2 regions of the Kaistia sp. SLG-1 genome follow, and region 2 is predicted to be linked to the other one. Evidence: predicted binding sites of a transcription regulator. Region 2 holds the regulator's gene; the other holds the start of a gene.

Region 1 (7,898 bases), 1.5 Mb from region 2:
TGGATGCCGTCATAGCCGCGATAGCTCTCGGTCAGGCCCGCGCTGCCATGGCCCTGCTTGGCCCAGGCGTCGATGAAGGCCTTGGCCTGGTCCGGATGCGGGGTCTTGTCCGGCTCCCACGGCGCGAAGAACACCATGTGCATCGTGTTGTTGGCGGCGGAGCCGGCCTGCTCGATCAGCTGGTCCGGGTTCTGCGATCCGCCGGTGGTGATGATGCGCTTGGTGATGCCGAGGGCCGCCGCCTGCTTCAGCACCAGCGTCAGCTGCTCGACGGCGGTGGTGACGATGATGGTGTCGGAGTCAGACGCCTTGATCTTGGAGAGCTGGGCGCTCATGTCCTGCGCCGACTGGTCCATGATCTCGGAGAGGCTGACGTCGACGCCGTTCTCCTTGAACATCGCCGTGAAGTCGGTGATCGTCCCGCGGCCCCAATCGTTGTTGATGGCCAGGAAGTCGACCTTCTTGATGCCGAGATCCGGCAGCAGCGTCTTGAACAGCGCCGCCTCGACGAAGGAGGGCGGCGAGATGCGGAAGATGTAGGGATTGCCCTGCTTGGTGATCTTGCTCGACGACGACGTCTCGACCAGCATCGGCACTTCGTACTGCATCAGCTTCGGCATCGCGGCGAGCGTCAGGCTGGAGCCCCAGGCGCCCATCATCACCGGCACCTTGTCGCGCTCGATCAGCTTCTCGGCGACAGCGGCGGCCTCGGTCGGGTTGCTCTTGTTGTCCTCGATCACGAGCTCGATCGGGTTGCCGAGCACGCCGCCGGCGGCGTTGATCTGCTCCACGGCGATCTTGGCGCCGTCGACGATATAGGTTCCGGAGGCCGCGAACGGCCCCGTGAGCGGCTGGTTGACGCCGATCTTGATCGCGTCCGCCGATGAAAGCCCCGTCGTCGCCATGAGCATCGAAAGGGCCAGCATCGTGATCGAAGTTCTTGCCTTGAGCATTCGTTCTCCTCCCGTCGGGTTGGGCCGCACGCTTCTGCACGCCCGCGACGACGCCGTACCACCGAGGCGGCCTGGTACAGCGTTCCTCATCGTCGATGGAGCAGGCCACCCTTGTTCCAAAGTTGCCTGACGCATTGGTGCTATCTTGCTGTCTTTAGGATGTTATCGCAAGGGAAATATAGGACCAATTTTCGCGTTGGTCCGCTCGTCCGAACGCGCGGTTTCCGGACGATTTCCGGATCGGGACGAAGGGCTGGAAGATCAATCGGTTGCCGCGAAATCCTGCATGGGCGCGACCGGGCGAGCCCCGTCGCGAGCCCGGTCATGGGCCGGGCTCGTCGGGGTAGGATCGGCTTCGGAAGTCGTCAGGCGACGTCGAACTGGACGCCTTGCGCCAGCGGCAGCGTCTTGCCGAAATTGATCGTGTTGGTGGCGCGGCGCATATAGGCCTTCCAGGCGTCGGAGCCGGATTCCCGGCCGCCGCCGGTCTCCTTCTCGCCGCCGAACGCGCCGCCGATCTCGGCGCCGGACGGGCCGATATTGACGTTGGCGATGCCGCAATCGGAGCCGCGCGACGAGAGGAAGGTCTCTGCCTCGCGCAGGTCGTTGGTGAAGATCGACGAGGAGAGGCCCTGCGGCACGGCGTTGTGCAGGCGAAGCGCCTCGTCGAAATCGGAATAGCGCAGGACATAGAGGATCGGCGCGAAGGTCTCCTGCTCGACCGGGCCGGTCTGCGCCGGCATCTCAACGATGGCGGGTCGCACGTAATAGGCGGCGGGCGCGGCCGCCGCGTCGACGCGATCGCCGCCCGTCACCGTGCCGCCGGCGGCCCTCGCGGCGCCGAGCGCCCGCTGCATGCCCTCGAAGGCGCGGGCGTCGATCAGCGGGCCGACCAGCGTGCCGGCCTCCAGCGGGTTGCCGATTTTGACCGAGCCATAGGCCTGCTTCAGGCGCGACACGAGGGCATCGTAGATGCTGTCATGAACGAAGAGGCGACGCAGCGTGGTGCAGCGTTGGCCGGCCGTGCCCATGGCGGCGAAGGCGACGCCGCGCAAGGTCAGGTCGAGATCGGCCGAGGGGCAGACGATGGCGGCGTTGTTGCCGCCGAGCTCCAGGATGGCGCGGGCGAAGCGGCCGGCGAGGCGCGGGCCGACGGCGCTGCCCATGGCGGTCGAGCCGGTCGCCGAGACGAGCGGTACGCGCGGATGGTCGACCAGAGCCTCGCCGACGGCGCGGCCGCCGATCAGGACGGTCGCGAGGCCGTCCGGCAGCGTGCCGCCTTCGGCGACGAAGCGTTTTGCCGCGCGGTTGAACAGGGCCGTCGTCGCCAGCGCCGTCAGCGGCGTCTTTTCGGACGGCTTCCACACGACGCTGTTGCCGCAGACGAGCGCCAGCGCCGCATTCCACGACCAGACCGCGACGGGGAAATTGAAGGCGGAGATCACGCCGGTGACGCCGAGCGGATGCCAGGTCTCCATCATCCGGTGATCGCTGCGCTCGGTGGCGATGGTGAGGCCATAGAGCTGGCGCGACAGGCCGACGGCGAAATCGCAGATGTCGATCATCTCCTGTACCTCGCCGAGGCCTTCCGAGACGATCTTGCCGGCCTCGATCGAGACCAGCCGGCCGAGGGCCGCCTTGTGCTCGCGGAGCTCCTCGCCGAGCAGGCGGATCAGTTCGCCGCGCTTCGGCGCCGGCACGCTGCGCCAGGCGAGGAAGGCCGCATGCGCCGCCTCAATGGCGCGGTTCGCCGCGGCTTCGTCGGTCTCGACGAGACGGGCCAGCTCCTCGCCGGTAACAGGCGAATGGACGGCGAGCGTGCCGCCGGAGCGTACCGATGCGGGAACGCCGATCTCGGCGAGAAGGGTGTCGACCTCGGCCTTGAGGCTGTTCTTGATGGCGATGGTCATGCTCTTCCTTCCTCGAAATCCGGGTCTCGACTGCGTTTCAAAGCCGGGCGTCGGCCAGATGGGCGATCTGCGACCCCACTTCGTAATAGGCTTCCTTGAGACGGCGCAAGCGCGCCGCGCTGGCATCGGTGACGGGAAGCGGCAGCGCCTCCTCCGGGATCCGGCCCGCGATATGCCCGGCGAGGATTTGCCCGAACACGGTGCCGGGCGCGATGCCGCGTCCATTGTAGCCCGAGAAGGCGATCACGTTGGGGGCGAGCTTGTGGAAGCGCGGCAGGCAATTGTCCGTCATGCCGATCTGGCCGTACCACTCGGCCTCGAAGGCGATTTCGCCGATCTGCGGGAAGATTTTGGCGAGCGCCCGCTTGGCCCAGGCGCGGTGGATCGGCGCGCCGCTGCCGCGCAGCGCCCCGACGCTGCCGAAGACGAGCCGGCCGGCCCGGTCGAAGCGGAAGGAGCTCAGCACCTCGCGGGTATCCCAGGCGCCCTGCCGCCCCGGCAGGATCGTGCTCCGGAGATCCGCGTCGAGCGGCACGGTGGCGAAGTTGAAATAGGGCAGGTGGATCTGCTCGGCGCGGATCTCGGGCCAGGGCATGCTCGTATAGGCGTCGGTCGCGACGACCACCCACCCGGCCGTGACGCTGCCGCCCGCCGTTGCCACGCGCCAGCCGCCGGCCGCTCTTTCCGCCGAGACCACCGGGCTTCGCACATGGATGCGCGCGCCGTGATCGAGCGCGGCGCGGGCGAGGCCGCGCGCGTAGGCGAGCGGCTGGATCGTCCCGGCGCGAAGGTCGAGCAGCGATCCGGCATAGGCATGGCTGCCGGTCGTTTCCGCCGTCTCGGCGGCGTCGAGCAGGCGGACCGGCGCGCCGCGGGCAAGCCATTGCCCCGCCCGCTGCCGGATCTCCGCCAGCCCCTTCGCCCCGACGGCGCAATGCAGCGTTCCCTGTGTCTCCAGCTCGCATTCGATGCCATGCGCCCGGACCAGCTCGAAAACCTGTCGCGGCGCGTCGCCGAGCAGCTCGAGCAGGCGGTCGCCAGGCTCGCGGCCGAGCGTCGCCGGCACGTCGTCAGGCATCACCCACATGCCGGCATTGACCAGCCCGACATTGCGCCCCGACCCGCCGAAGCCGATCTCGACGCCCTCGAGCAGCACGACATCGAGGCCGTCGCGAGCGGCATGCAGGGCGGTCGACAGGCCGGTATAGCCGCCGCCGATCACCACGACGTCGGCCGTGCGGTCGCCGGCGAGAGGCGTCAAAGGCGGGGCAGGCGGCGCCGTGCGCTCCCAGAGACCGTGCGATCGTGGATCGTTCTGCATGAGCCCGTCCCGGCGGATGTTCACCTTCCGTAAGGCGATCATGGCTGCCGCCCGCGTCGGCGACAATGGAATTCCACGACCCGCGCGCGGCCTGTCATCGTTCTGTCATATGAACTGTCGCATGTGGTGCCGCCGCGCGGCGGCATGTCGAAATTCCTGCTCGACCGGCAAGCGATGCGATGATCAATCCGGCAATGCCTGCTGAAGCTTCTGCGCTGTCCCGACCCGTCTCGGGTGTGATCTGGGCCTATCGTTTCGATGCCGGCGGCGGCGCGCGCGCCATCGCGCTGGACGAGACGATCGCGCCGAGCGATCCGGCCGATGGTTTTGTCTGGGTGCATATCGATTTCGTCGATCGTCTGGCGCGCGACTGGATCGCCGGGGTCGGTTGGCTGAGCGGCGATGCGCGTCGCCTGCTGCTCTCCGTCGACGATCATCCGACGCTCGATTTCGACAAGCACGCCGTCTGGGGCCGCTTCTCCGACACGCTGCAGGAGCATCCGGGCGAGGATTCCGACCGGACGGTGCCGATGCGCTTCGCCTTTGGTCCGGGCTATCTGGTCTCCGGCCGGCGGCATCCCGTGCGCGCCGCGGCGCTGGCGCGAAGCAAGATCCAGAGCGGCCAGCCCGTCTCAGGTCCCGTCGCGCTGTTCGAGCTGATGATCGAGCAGGTGCTGCGTGCCATGGCGGAGACCCTTCGTGCGCTGCGGATGGAGGCGGATTCGATCGAGGACCGCGTGCTCGACGAGCGGCTGCACGACGAGTCGCGCCGGCTCGGGCCGCTGCGGCGGACGGCGGTCAAGCTGCACCGTCAGCTGTCGGGCTTCCGCAGCATCCTGCGCGAGTTTCCCGAGGACGACGACGACGAGGACGAGCAGAGCCACCAGGCCGCCTCCGCGGCGGCGGAACGGCTCCTGCGCCGCATCGAGACGCTCGATCAGGAAGTCCAGGAAGTGCAGGACCGCGCGCGCTTCCTGCAGGACGAGATCGCGGCGAAGCTCGCCAACATCAGCAACCGCCACCTCTATGTGCTCTCGATCATGACGGCGCTCTTGATGCCGCCGACGCTGGTGACCGGCTTTTTCGGCATGAACACCGGCGGCCTGCCGTTCCTCGACGGCTCCACTGGCTGGATCGGCGCCTCCGTCATCGGCGTCGTCGCCTCCGGCTTCACGCTTCTGCTGCTGCGCCGGCTCGGCTTCTTCGACTAGGGCGGCGGATCCGAGGCCCCCAAACGAAAACGACCGCCCGGGATCGTCGGATCCGTCGGGCGGTCGTTCTGTTTTGCGCCGGGCGCTGGTCTAGATCAGCGATCCTTGCTCGGCGTGATGCCGAGGCGGCCCTTCAGGCGGTCGTCACGCAGCTCGTACCACATGGCGTTCAGGATGCCGAAGGCGCAGGCGAGGCTGAGGCCGAGGATCCAGGAGAAATACCACATTGCTGAAATCCTCCGCTCAGTAGGCGTTCGGGTTCTTGTCCATCGTCACCGCCGTCACCTTGCCGCGCATGACGCGGTAGATGAAGGCCGTGTAGATCAGGATGATCGGCAGGAAGAAGCAGGTCGACAGCAGCATCACCCAGAGCGTCAGCTTCGACGAGGACGCGTCCCAGATCGTGAGGCCGTTGCTCGGATCGACCGAGGACGGCAGCAGGAAGGGGAACAGCGACACGCCGGCCGTGGCGATGATGCCGAAGATGGCCGCGCCCGAGGTGATGAAGGTGAGCGCCGGCTTCCTGACGGTGAAGCCGACGAGCGCCAGCAGCGCGCCCGCGAAGCCGAGGATCGGCGCGATCATCATCCACGGATACTTCGTGTAGTTGGCGAGCCACGCGCCGTTCTCGACCGACACCGTCTTGCCGAGCGGGTTGGAAGGCCCGAGCGGGTCGATGACGCTGGTCAGCACATGGCCGCCGATGCCATAGGCGGTCCAGACGCCGGCAAGCGCGAACAGCACGATGACGGCGAGCGCCGCCAGCCGTCCGTAGCTGCGGGCGCGATCGGCGATGACGCCCTCGGTCTTCCACGTCAGCAGCGCCGCGCCATGCATGATCAGCATGGAGAGGCTGACGAGGCCGGCGAGAAGCGCGTAGGGCGTCAGCAGCTGGAAGAAGTTGCCGCGCCAGAACGTCCGGAGCGTGTCGTCGAACTCGAACGGCACGCCGAGCAGCACGTTGCCGACGGCGACGCCGAGGATCAGCGCCGGAATGACGCCGGCGATGCAGAGCACGATGTCCCAGGTCGAGCGCCAGCCGGGATCGCCGATCTTGCTCCGGTACTTGAAGCCGACCGGGCGCAGGATGAGGGCGACCAGGATCACCATCATCGCCAGGTAGAAGCCGGAGAAGGACACGGCGTAGAGCATCGGGAAGGCGGCGAAGATGGCGCCGCCGCCGAGGATCAGCCAGACTTGGTTACCTTCCCAGACCGGCCCGACGACGTTGATCACGACGCGGCGTTCCTCGTCCGTCTTGGCGACGAACGGCAGGAGGGCGCCGATGCCGAGATCGAAGCCGTCCATCACGGCGAAGCCGATCAAAAGCACGCCGAGCAGGAGCCACCAGATGAGGCGGAGCGTTTCGTAGTCGACTGGTACAATGTCATTCATGATAACCCCCGCGGATCAGAGCTTGGGGCCGGCGGCGGCCGGGATCGGCAGCACGTCGGGACCTGCGACGGCCGGCTGCAGCGGATCATGCTCCAGCGGGCCCTTCTTGATCGTCTTCACCATCAGGATCACTTCGATCACGGCCAGCACGCTGTAGATCAGAAGGAAGATCGACAGGCTGATGACGAGATCGGTGAACGTCAGGCCGGATGCCGCATAGAAGGTCGGCAGCACGCCTTCGATCGCCCAGGGCTGACGGCCATATTCGGCAAGCAGCCAGCCGGCTTCGATCGCCACCCAGGGAAGCGGCAGGCTGAACAGCGCCAGCCACAGCGTCCAGCGCTGCTCGCCGAGCTTGTGCCGCGAGGCGATGTAGAAGGCGGCGGCGAAGAAGGCGATGAAGTAGAAGCCAAGACCCACCATCAGGCGGAAGCTCCAGAACATGACGGGCACGTTCGGGATGGTCGAGGCGGCGGCCTTGGTGATGTCCGCGTCCGTCGCGTTTTCGACGTCGGGGCGGATCTGCTTGACCAGGAGGCCGTAGCCGAGGTTCGGCCACTTCTCGCTGAACACCTCGCGAGCCTGGGTGTCGCCCGGATTGGCGCGGACGACCTGCAGGGCCTTGTAGGCCTCGATGCCGTCGCGGATCCGGTCCTTGGCCGTCTCGACCAGGTTGACGATGCCGGGCAGTTCCTTCGTCAGCGAACGCGTGCCGATGACGCCGAGCAGGTAGGGGACGCTGATGGAGAAGCTGTTCTCCTGCTTCTCCATGTTCGGGAAGGCGATGAGGTTGAGCGCGGCCGGAGCCGGCTCCGTGTGCCACATGCTCTCCATCGCGGCGACCTTCATCTTCTGGTTTTCCGTCGTCACGTAGCCGCTCTCGTCACCGAGCACGACGACGGACAGCGCCGAGGCGAGGCCGAAGCTGGCCGCGACCGCCATCGAGCGCTTGGCGAACTCCAGGTGCCGGCCCTTGAGCAGGTACCAGGCGCTGACCGCCATGACGAACATGGAGCCGGTGACGTAGCCGGCGCTGACCGTATGGACGAACTTCGCCTGCGCGACCGGGTTGAACAGCACCGCCATGAAGTCGGTGACTTCCATGCGC
Region 2 (7,898 bases):
GGTCTCGCGCACATGCTCGAGGAAGCCGTCGGCGAGCACCGCGTCGAGCACGGCATTGCCGACCGCCATCGCCAGCGGATTGCCGCCGAAGGTGGTGCCGTGCGTGCCGGGCGTCATGCCCTTGGCCGCCTCGTTGGTGGCCAAGCACGCGCCGAGCGGGAAGCCGCCGCCGATGCCCTTGGCCGCCGTCAGGATGTCCGGGGCGATGCCAGTCCACTCATAGGCGAACAGCTTGCCGGTGCGGCCAATGCCGGTCTGGACCTCGTCCATGATCAGCAGCATGCCCTCGGCGTCGCAAAGCGCCCGGAGCTCGCGCAGGAAATCGGTCGGGAAGGAGCGCACGCCGCCTTCGCCCTGGATCGGCTCGATCATGATCGCCGCCGTCGCCGGCGTCACCGCCGCCTTGATCGCCGCCATGTCGCCGAACGGCACCTGGTCGAAACCGTCCGCCTTCGGGCCGAAGCCGTCGAGATATTTCTGCTGACCGCCGGCGGCGAGCGTCGCCAGCGTCCGGCCGTGGAACGCGCCCTCGATGGTGAGGATGCGGAACCGCTCGGGCTGGCCGTTGACATAGTGGTAGCGCCGCGCCGTCTTGATCGCGGCCTCGTTGGCCTCGGCGCCCGAATTGGCGAAGAAGACGCGGTCGGCGAAGGAGTTGGCGACCAGCGTGTCGGCGAGCTTCTCCTGGCCGGGGATCCGGAACAGGTTCGACGTGTGCCAGAGCTTGCCGGCCTGTTCGGTCAGCGCCTGCACAAGGACCGGGTTGGCATGGCCGAGCGTGTTCACCGCGATGCCGGCGGAGAAATCGAGATAAGCGTCCCCGTCTCGCGTAAAGACCCAGGCCCCCTCGCCTCGCTCGAACTCGAGCGGTGCACGCGCAAAGGTGTCAAAGAGGCTGGACGAGGTCTTTTTTACGCTGCTATCGGGGGCGTTCATATCCCCTCCTTCGGATGAAACCACGGAAATGGGTGCCAAAAATCAAAAGTGCCACCCGAGGCCGACGCGCCGGGCAGCACCTTTTTGCGTTGCCCTTATATCACGGTCGTGACGTTTTGTGTCAATGAAAACGGCGGCGGAGGGGCCTCGGCGGCGGCTAAGCGATTGACCCGACTCACGGTTCGGGGCCGAGACCGCAAGTTGGGGAAAACGCAAGGATCCACATCTAGGATTCCTGCCGACTCTTGTCACCGAGTCAGGCCATATAGTATCTTAATAACCGTTAAGATACGAAATATCGAGCCGGTACCTCCCCCTGACCCAAGTATCGCGTTCAAAGTCGTCATGCCCCCTGGCCGACGACCGCGACAGGATTCCGGGTATCGCTCCGACCGACAAGGACACGCTATGACTTGGACGGACGAACGGGTTGAGTTGCTGAAGAAGCTCTGGACCGACGGTTTGAGCGCGAGCCAGATCGCCTCGGAGCTTGGCGGCGTAACGCGCAATGCGGTCATCGGCAAGGTACATCGGCTGAGCCTGTCGGGTCGCGCCAAGCCGGCTTCGACGCCGGTGGCTCGCGCCCGCAAGCCTGCGACGACCAGCAATGGCCGATCCGCAACGACGGGCCGCCCCAATCCTGTCAGGCCGCTGGTGGCGGGCAATACCGCGCTGAAGCCGCTCGGCCAGATCGTGCCGGAACCGCGGCGCATGCCCCGCCCGGCCGGCTCGGACGACGTCGTCGTGCCGATCAGCCTGCATGCCACGATCCTCACGCTCACCGAACAGACCTGCAAATGGCCGATCGGCGACCCGAGCACCGAGGATTTCCATTTCTGCGGCCAGCGGTCGAACTCCGGCATTCCCTACTGCGAATATCATTCGCGCGTCGCCTACCAGCCGGTGCATGACCGCCGCCAGAAGAAGGCCGTCGGCGCCTGATCGCGCCGGCCTGACGCTGGCTCCGGCGCCTGGCGCGCCGACGAGACCAGCCGCAATCCCGGCCGTGCCGTCCTCCATCGAGGCGCACGGCCGATTTGTTTTCCGGCCTCCCCTTGCCAACAACAGAAAGCCGCGCCGGGATTCTGTCCCGCACGCGGCTTCTTGTTCTTTAGCTCTTGAAGGCGGATCCGAAGCTCGCCCCTCACCTCTCCCTGAGGGAGAGGTCGACGCACGAAGTGCGGCGGGTGAGGGTTTACGGTCTATCCGGAGGGTTCCCTAAACCCTCTCCCGGACCTGCGGTCCGACCTCCCCCTCAGGGGGAGGCGAAGGCAGGAGGTGGTCCTCCCCGGAAGAAGCCGTGCCGGAGGCAGCCACGGCAGCCCCCCGGACTATCTCGCATCTGGCGACCCTCCCTCAAGGGGAGGGTTCACGCGGAGTGGTTGCCTCAGGCCATCGCGAACTGGTCGTCGAAGGAATAGCCGGAGCCGCGCACGGTGCGGATCGGATCCTTGACGCGGCCGCGGTTCACCGCCTTGCGCAGGCGGCCGATATGGACGTCGACGGTGCGCTCGTCGACATAGACGTCACGACCCCAGACCCCATCCAGCAACTGTTCGCGTGAAAACACGCGGCCGGGGCTCTTCATCAGATATTCGAGCAGGCGGAACTCGGTCGGGCCGAGATGCAGCTCGCGCCCCGAGCGGCGGACGCGGTGCGTCTCGCGATCGAGCTCGATGTCGCCGGCGCGCAGCAGCGTGGCGATCACCTCGGGCCGCGAGCGGCGCAGGATCGCCCGCACGCGCGCCATCAGCTCCGGCACGGAGAACGGCTTGACGACATAGTCGTCGGCGCCGGTGGCGAGACCGCGGATGCGCTCCTGCTCCTCGCCGCGGGCGGTGAGCATGATCACCGGCAGCGTGCGCGTGGCGTCGCGGGCACGGAGCCGGCGGCAGAGCTCGATGCCGGAGATCCCCGGCAGCATCCAGTCGAGCAGCAGCAGGTCGGGCACGGTTTCGAGGAGGCGCATCTCGGCGTCATCGCCGCGCGGCACGACCTCGACCGTGTACCCTTCCGCTTCCAGATTGTAACGGAGGAGGAGGCTCAGCGCCTCCTCATCCTCGACGATCATAACGCGTGGCGTCATTCACGAATTCCTGGGGTGTGGCTGACGATACCGTCAGTTCTTCTCATAGTTGACGGCAGTCGTGCTCGACTCGTCCTGCTTCGGGCGGTCTTCGGCGAGCACCTGGCCGGTGACGACATAGTAGACCGTCTCGGCGATGTTGGTGGCGTGATCGCCGATGCGCTCGATGTTCTTGGCGCAGAACAGGAGATGCGTGCAGAAGGTGATGTTGCGCGGATCTTCCATCATGTAGGTCAGAAGCTCGCGGAAGAGCGACGTGTACATGGCGTCGATTTCTTCGTCGCGCTTCCAGACTTCATAGGCCTGGTCGACGTCGCGGCTCGCATAGGCGTCCAGCACGTCCTTGAGCTGGGTCAGCGACAGCTCCGCCATGTGCTCGACGCCGGTGTTGAAGCGCTTCGACTGGAGCTGGCCATCGAGCGCCATGACGCGCTTGGCGATGTTCTTGGCCAGATCGCCGATGCGCTCGAGATCGCTGGCGATGCGCTGCGCCGCGATGACTTCGCGCAGGTCCATCGCCATCGGCTGGCGCCGGGCGATGATCATGATGGCGCGCTCTTCGCATTCGCGCTGCAGTGCGTCGAGCTTCTTGTCGTCGGCGATCACCTGCTTGGCGGTGGCCGTGTCGACCCGGATCAGAGCACCGACGGCAACGTCGACCAGGCGCTCCGCCATGCCGCCCATCTCGGCGATGCGGCGGGCGACGTCATTGAGCTCTTCGTCGTAGCGGGAAACAATATGTTCGGACATCTCGTGCTCCTACGTCCGCCCGGCCTCAGCCGAAGCGTCCGGTGATGTAGTCCTGGGTGCGCTTGTCGCTCGGCGACGTGAAGATCTTCGTCGTCTCGTCGAACTCGATCAGCTCGCCGAGATACATGAAGGCGGTGTAGTCGGAGACGCGCGCCGCCTGCTGCATGTTGTGCGTGACGATGGCGATCGTGTAGTCGGTCGTCAGCTCGTCGATCAGTTCCTCGATCTTCGCGGTCGAGATCGGATCGAGCGCCGAGCAGGGCTCGTCGAACAGCACGACTTCCGGCCGCACCGCGATGGTGCGGGCGATGCAGAGGCGCTGCTGCTGGCCGCCCGAGAGGCTGAGGCCGCTCGAATGCAGCTTGTCCTTGACCTCGTTCCAGAGCGCGCCGCGCGTCAGCGCCGCCTCGACCCGGCCGTCCATCTCGGAGCGCGAGATGTTCTCGTAGAGGCGGATGCCGAAGGCGATGTTCTCGTAGATCGACATCGGGAACGGCGTCGGCTTCTGGAACACCATGCCGACGCGGGCGCGCAGCATGTTGCGGTCCTGGTCGGGGTTCAGCACGTTCTGGCCGTCGAAGATCACCTCGCCCTCGGCGCGCTGGCGCGGGTAGAGGTCGTACATGCGGTTGAGGACCCGCAGCAGCGTCGACTTTCCGCAGCCCGACGGGCCGATGAACGCCGTGACCTTCTTCTCGTAGAGCGGCAGGTTGATCGTCTTCAGCGCCAGGTTGTCGCCGTAGAAGAACTTCAGATTACGGATCGAGATCTTCTCGGCCATGCCGGCCGTGTTCATCGCGGTCTGGGTCATTTGGAAGCCTTGGGGCTGAGGAAGGCGCGGGCGACGATGTTGAGTGCCAGCACGGTAAAGGTGATGAGGAGGGCGCCGGTCCAGGCGAGCTTCTGCCAATCCGGATAGGGCGACAGCGCGAACTGGAAGATGGTCACCGGCAGCGACGACATCGGCGCGTTGAGGTTGGTGCTCCAGAACTGGTTGTTCAGCGCCGTGAAGAGCAGCGGGGCGGTCTCGCCGGAGACGCGGGCGATCGCCAGCAGCACGCCGGTGACGATGCCGGACATCGCGGCCTTGTAGGCGACGTGGCGGATCATGACCGAGCGCGGCAGGCCGAGCGCCGCGGCCGCTTCACGCAGCTGGTTCGGCACCAGGTTGAGCATGTCTTCCGTGGTGCGGACGACGACCGGGATCACCAGGATGGCGAGGGCGACCATGCCGGCGAGCGCCGAGAAGTGGCCCATCTGGACGACCATGACCTCGTAGACGAACAGGCCGATGACGATCGAGGGCGCCGCCAGCAGGATGTCGTTGATGAAGCGGACGATCGTCGTCAGCTTGTTGTTGCGGCCGTATTCCGACATGTAGGTGCCGGCGAGGATGCCGATCGGCGTGCCGATGATGACGCCGCCGAAGGTCATCAGGAGGCTACCCCAGATGGCGTTCAGCAGGCCGCCGGCCGAGCCGGGCGGCGGCGTCATTTCCGTGAACACCGCCAGCGAGAGGCCGCTGAGGCCCTGGTAGAGCAGCGCGCCCAGGATGAGCACCAGCCAGGCCAGGCCGAAGGCGGTGGCGCCGACGGAGAGCGTCAGCAGGACGGCGTTGCCGCGCCGGCGGCGGCGATAGATCGCCTGGGCGGCGGGCGTCGAGGCGGCTGAATATCCGGTTGTGCTGAGAGTGCTTGCCATGGTCGCGCGCCTCAATTGCCGGCTTTGACGTTCATGCGCAGCAGCAGCAGGCGCGCCGCGGCGAGAACGATGAAGGTGATGACGAAGAGGATCAGGCCGAGCGCGATCAGCGACGAGGTGTAGAGGTCGCCGACGGCTTCGGTGAATTCGTTGGCGATCGAGGCCGAGATGGTCGTGCCGGGCGCCATGATCGAGGCGGAGATCTTGTGGGCGTTGCCGATGACGAAGGTGACGGCCATCGTCTCGCCGAGCGCGCGGCCGAGGCCGAGCATGATGCCGCCGATGACGCCGACGCGGGTATAGGGCAGCACCACCTTGGTGACGACTTCCGACGTCGTGCAGCCGAGGCCGTAGGTCGCCTCCTTCAGCACCGGCGGAACCGTGTCGAACACGTCGCGGGTGATCGAGGTGATGAAGGGCAGCACCATGATCGCCAGGATGAAGCCGGCGGTCAGCACGCCGATGCCGTAGGGCGGGCCGGCGAACAGGCCGTTCAGCACCGGGATCGGCGCGAACACGTCGATCAGGAAGGGCTGGATGTTGGTCTGGAAGAACGGGGCGAAGACGAACAGGCCCCAGATGCCGTAGATGATCGAGGGGATGCCGGCGAGCAGTTCGATGGCGACGCCGATCGGACGCTTCAGCCAGGGCGGGCACAGCTCGGTCAGGAAGATGGCGATGCCGATGCCGACCGGCACGGCGACCAGAAGCGCGATGATGGACGTCACCACCGTGCCGTAGATGGGCGCGAGCGCGCCGAATTTCTCGGTGACCGGGTTCCAGGACTGGGAGGTGAGGAAGCCCAGGCCGAAGGTCGAGAGCGCCGGGATCGAGCCGTGGATCAGCGACAGGATCACGCCGCCGAGAAGCAGCAGGACCAGCGTCGCGGCGCCGAAGGTCAGTCCCCTGAAGGTGGCGTCTCCGGCCCTGAACCGGCGCATGCGTTTCAGCTTGGCATCATCCATGCCGGCGCTGGTCACGCCCGTCATCGCTGCATCGACCATGTTGTTTTCCCGGTTCCGCATACGGAGCCAATATTTGTCACGAGGAAGAAGAGGGGCAGCGCGCCCCTCTTCCTGATCAGCTCGGCTTAGTTGGCCGCGAAGACCGGCTTGCCGTCGGCGCCAAGGATGTCCTTGGCCCAGGTCGCCTTGATGTTGGCGACGACCGCGTCCGGCAGCGGGATGTAGTGCAGCTCTTCAGCCATCTTGTCGCCCTTGTCGTAGGCCCAGTTGAAGAACTTGAGGGCTTCGGCGACGTCGGCCGCGTTGTCCGGCTTGGCGTAGACGAGGATGAAGGTGGCGGCGGTGATCGGCCAGGAGGTCGCGCCGGGCTCGTTCGTCAGCAGGACGTAGTAGCCGGGAGCATTGGCCCAATCGACGTTGGCGGCGGCGGCGGCGAAGTTGGCCGCGTCCGGAGCAACCGTCTGGCCGTCCTTGTTGACGAGCTTGGCGTAGGACATGCCGTTCTGGGCGGCGAAGGCATACTCGACGTAGCCGATCGAACCCTGGGTCTGGCCGACATTGGCGGCGACGCCCTCATTGCCCTTGGCGCCGAGGCCGACCGGCCATTCGACGGCCGAAGCAGCGCCGATCTCGTCAGCCCAGGCCTTCGAGACCTGCGACAGGTAGGTCGTGAAGACGAAGCTGGTGCCCGAACCGTCCGAGCGGCGCACGACGGCGATCGCGATGTCCGGCAGCGTCAGCGACGGGTTGAGCTTCTTGATCGCCTCGTCGTTCCACTTGGCGATCTTGCCCTGGAAGATGTCGGCCAGCGTCTGGCCGTCGAGGACGAGCTCGCCGGGCTTCAGGCCGGGGACGTTGATGATCGGAACCACGCCGCCGATGACGGTCGGGAACTGGACCAGGCCGGCCTTCTCGAGCTCTTCCGGCTTCAGCGGAGCGTCGGAGGCGCCGAAGGTGACCGTCTTGGCCTTGATCTGCTTGATGCCGCCGCCGGAACCGATCGACTGGTAGTTCATGCCGATGCCGGTTTCCTTCTTATAGGCATCCGCCCACTTGGCGTAGACCGGATACGGGAAGGTCGCGCCGGCGCCGGAGATGTCGGCGGCCTGGGCCGAACCGAGGCCGATGGCGGCGGCGAAAAGGCCGGCGGCGAGAGCGAAGTTCTTGAGTTTCACCTGACGTCTCCCTGACGAAGGTTCGGGACTTGCGGTTGCTTGTCCCCGCCGCAGACGACCGGGACGCGAGGGGACCGTAGAGGTCACACGTTATGGTTCTATGACAGTCCCATTACTGTTTTGTGACAGTGCAAGCCCCTGTAATCACTTCACTTTCTCAAGAGCCATCGAATCCGGCACCGCAAGTTGCGTGGTGAATGCGACAGTGAAGGTCGACCCCTCTCCTGCCCGGCTTTCGATCAGAAGCCTGGCGCGGTGCCGGTTGAGGATATGCTTGGCGATGGC

What was found. Region 2 encodes PhoB, which activates phosphate uptake and scavenging genes when phosphate is short. Its sites were predicted from a motif close to TGTCATNNANCTGTCAT; they were not measured.
Region 1: the regulator PhoB is predicted to act here: its motif matches at 4,277-4,293, upstream of AC6HZP_RS10630 (CorA family divalent cation transporter).

Annotation. Positions count from the first base shown of each region.
Region 1 is NZ_AP048544.1:2,359,086-2,366,983, forward strand. It holds gene AC6HZP_RS10615 (ABC transporter substrate-binding protein) at 1-926, opposite strand, end outside; gene amaB (L-piperidine-6-carboxylate dehydrogenase) at 1,319-2,863, opposite strand; gene AC6HZP_RS10625 (NAD(P)/FAD-dependent oxidoreductase) at 2,901-4,184, opposite strand; gene AC6HZP_RS10630 (CorA family divalent cation transporter) at 4,379-5,395, shown strand; gene cydX (cytochrome bd-I oxidase subunit CydX) at 5,491-5,622, opposite strand; gene cydB (cytochrome d ubiquinol oxidase subunit II) at 5,639-6,790, opposite strand; gene AC6HZP_RS10645 (cytochrome ubiquinol oxidase subunit I) at 6,806-7,898, opposite strand, start outside.
Region 2 is NZ_AP048544.1:814,121-822,018, reverse strand. It holds gene AC6HZP_RS03695 (aspartate aminotransferase family protein) at 1-936, opposite strand, end outside; gene AC6HZP_RS03690 (GcrA family cell cycle regulator) at 1,345-1,878, shown strand; gene phoB (phosphate regulon transcriptional regulator PhoB) at 2,324-3,022, opposite strand; gene phoU (phosphate signaling complex protein PhoU) at 3,056-3,772, opposite strand; gene pstB (phosphate ABC transporter ATP-binding protein PstB) at 3,798-4,583, opposite strand; gene pstA (phosphate ABC transporter permease PstA) at 4,580-5,473, opposite strand; gene pstC (phosphate ABC transporter permease subunit PstC) at 5,485-6,438, opposite strand; gene pstS (phosphate ABC transporter substrate-binding protein PstS) at 6,564-7,613, opposite strand; gene AC6HZP_RS03655 (ATP-binding protein) at 7,758-7,898, opposite strand, start outside.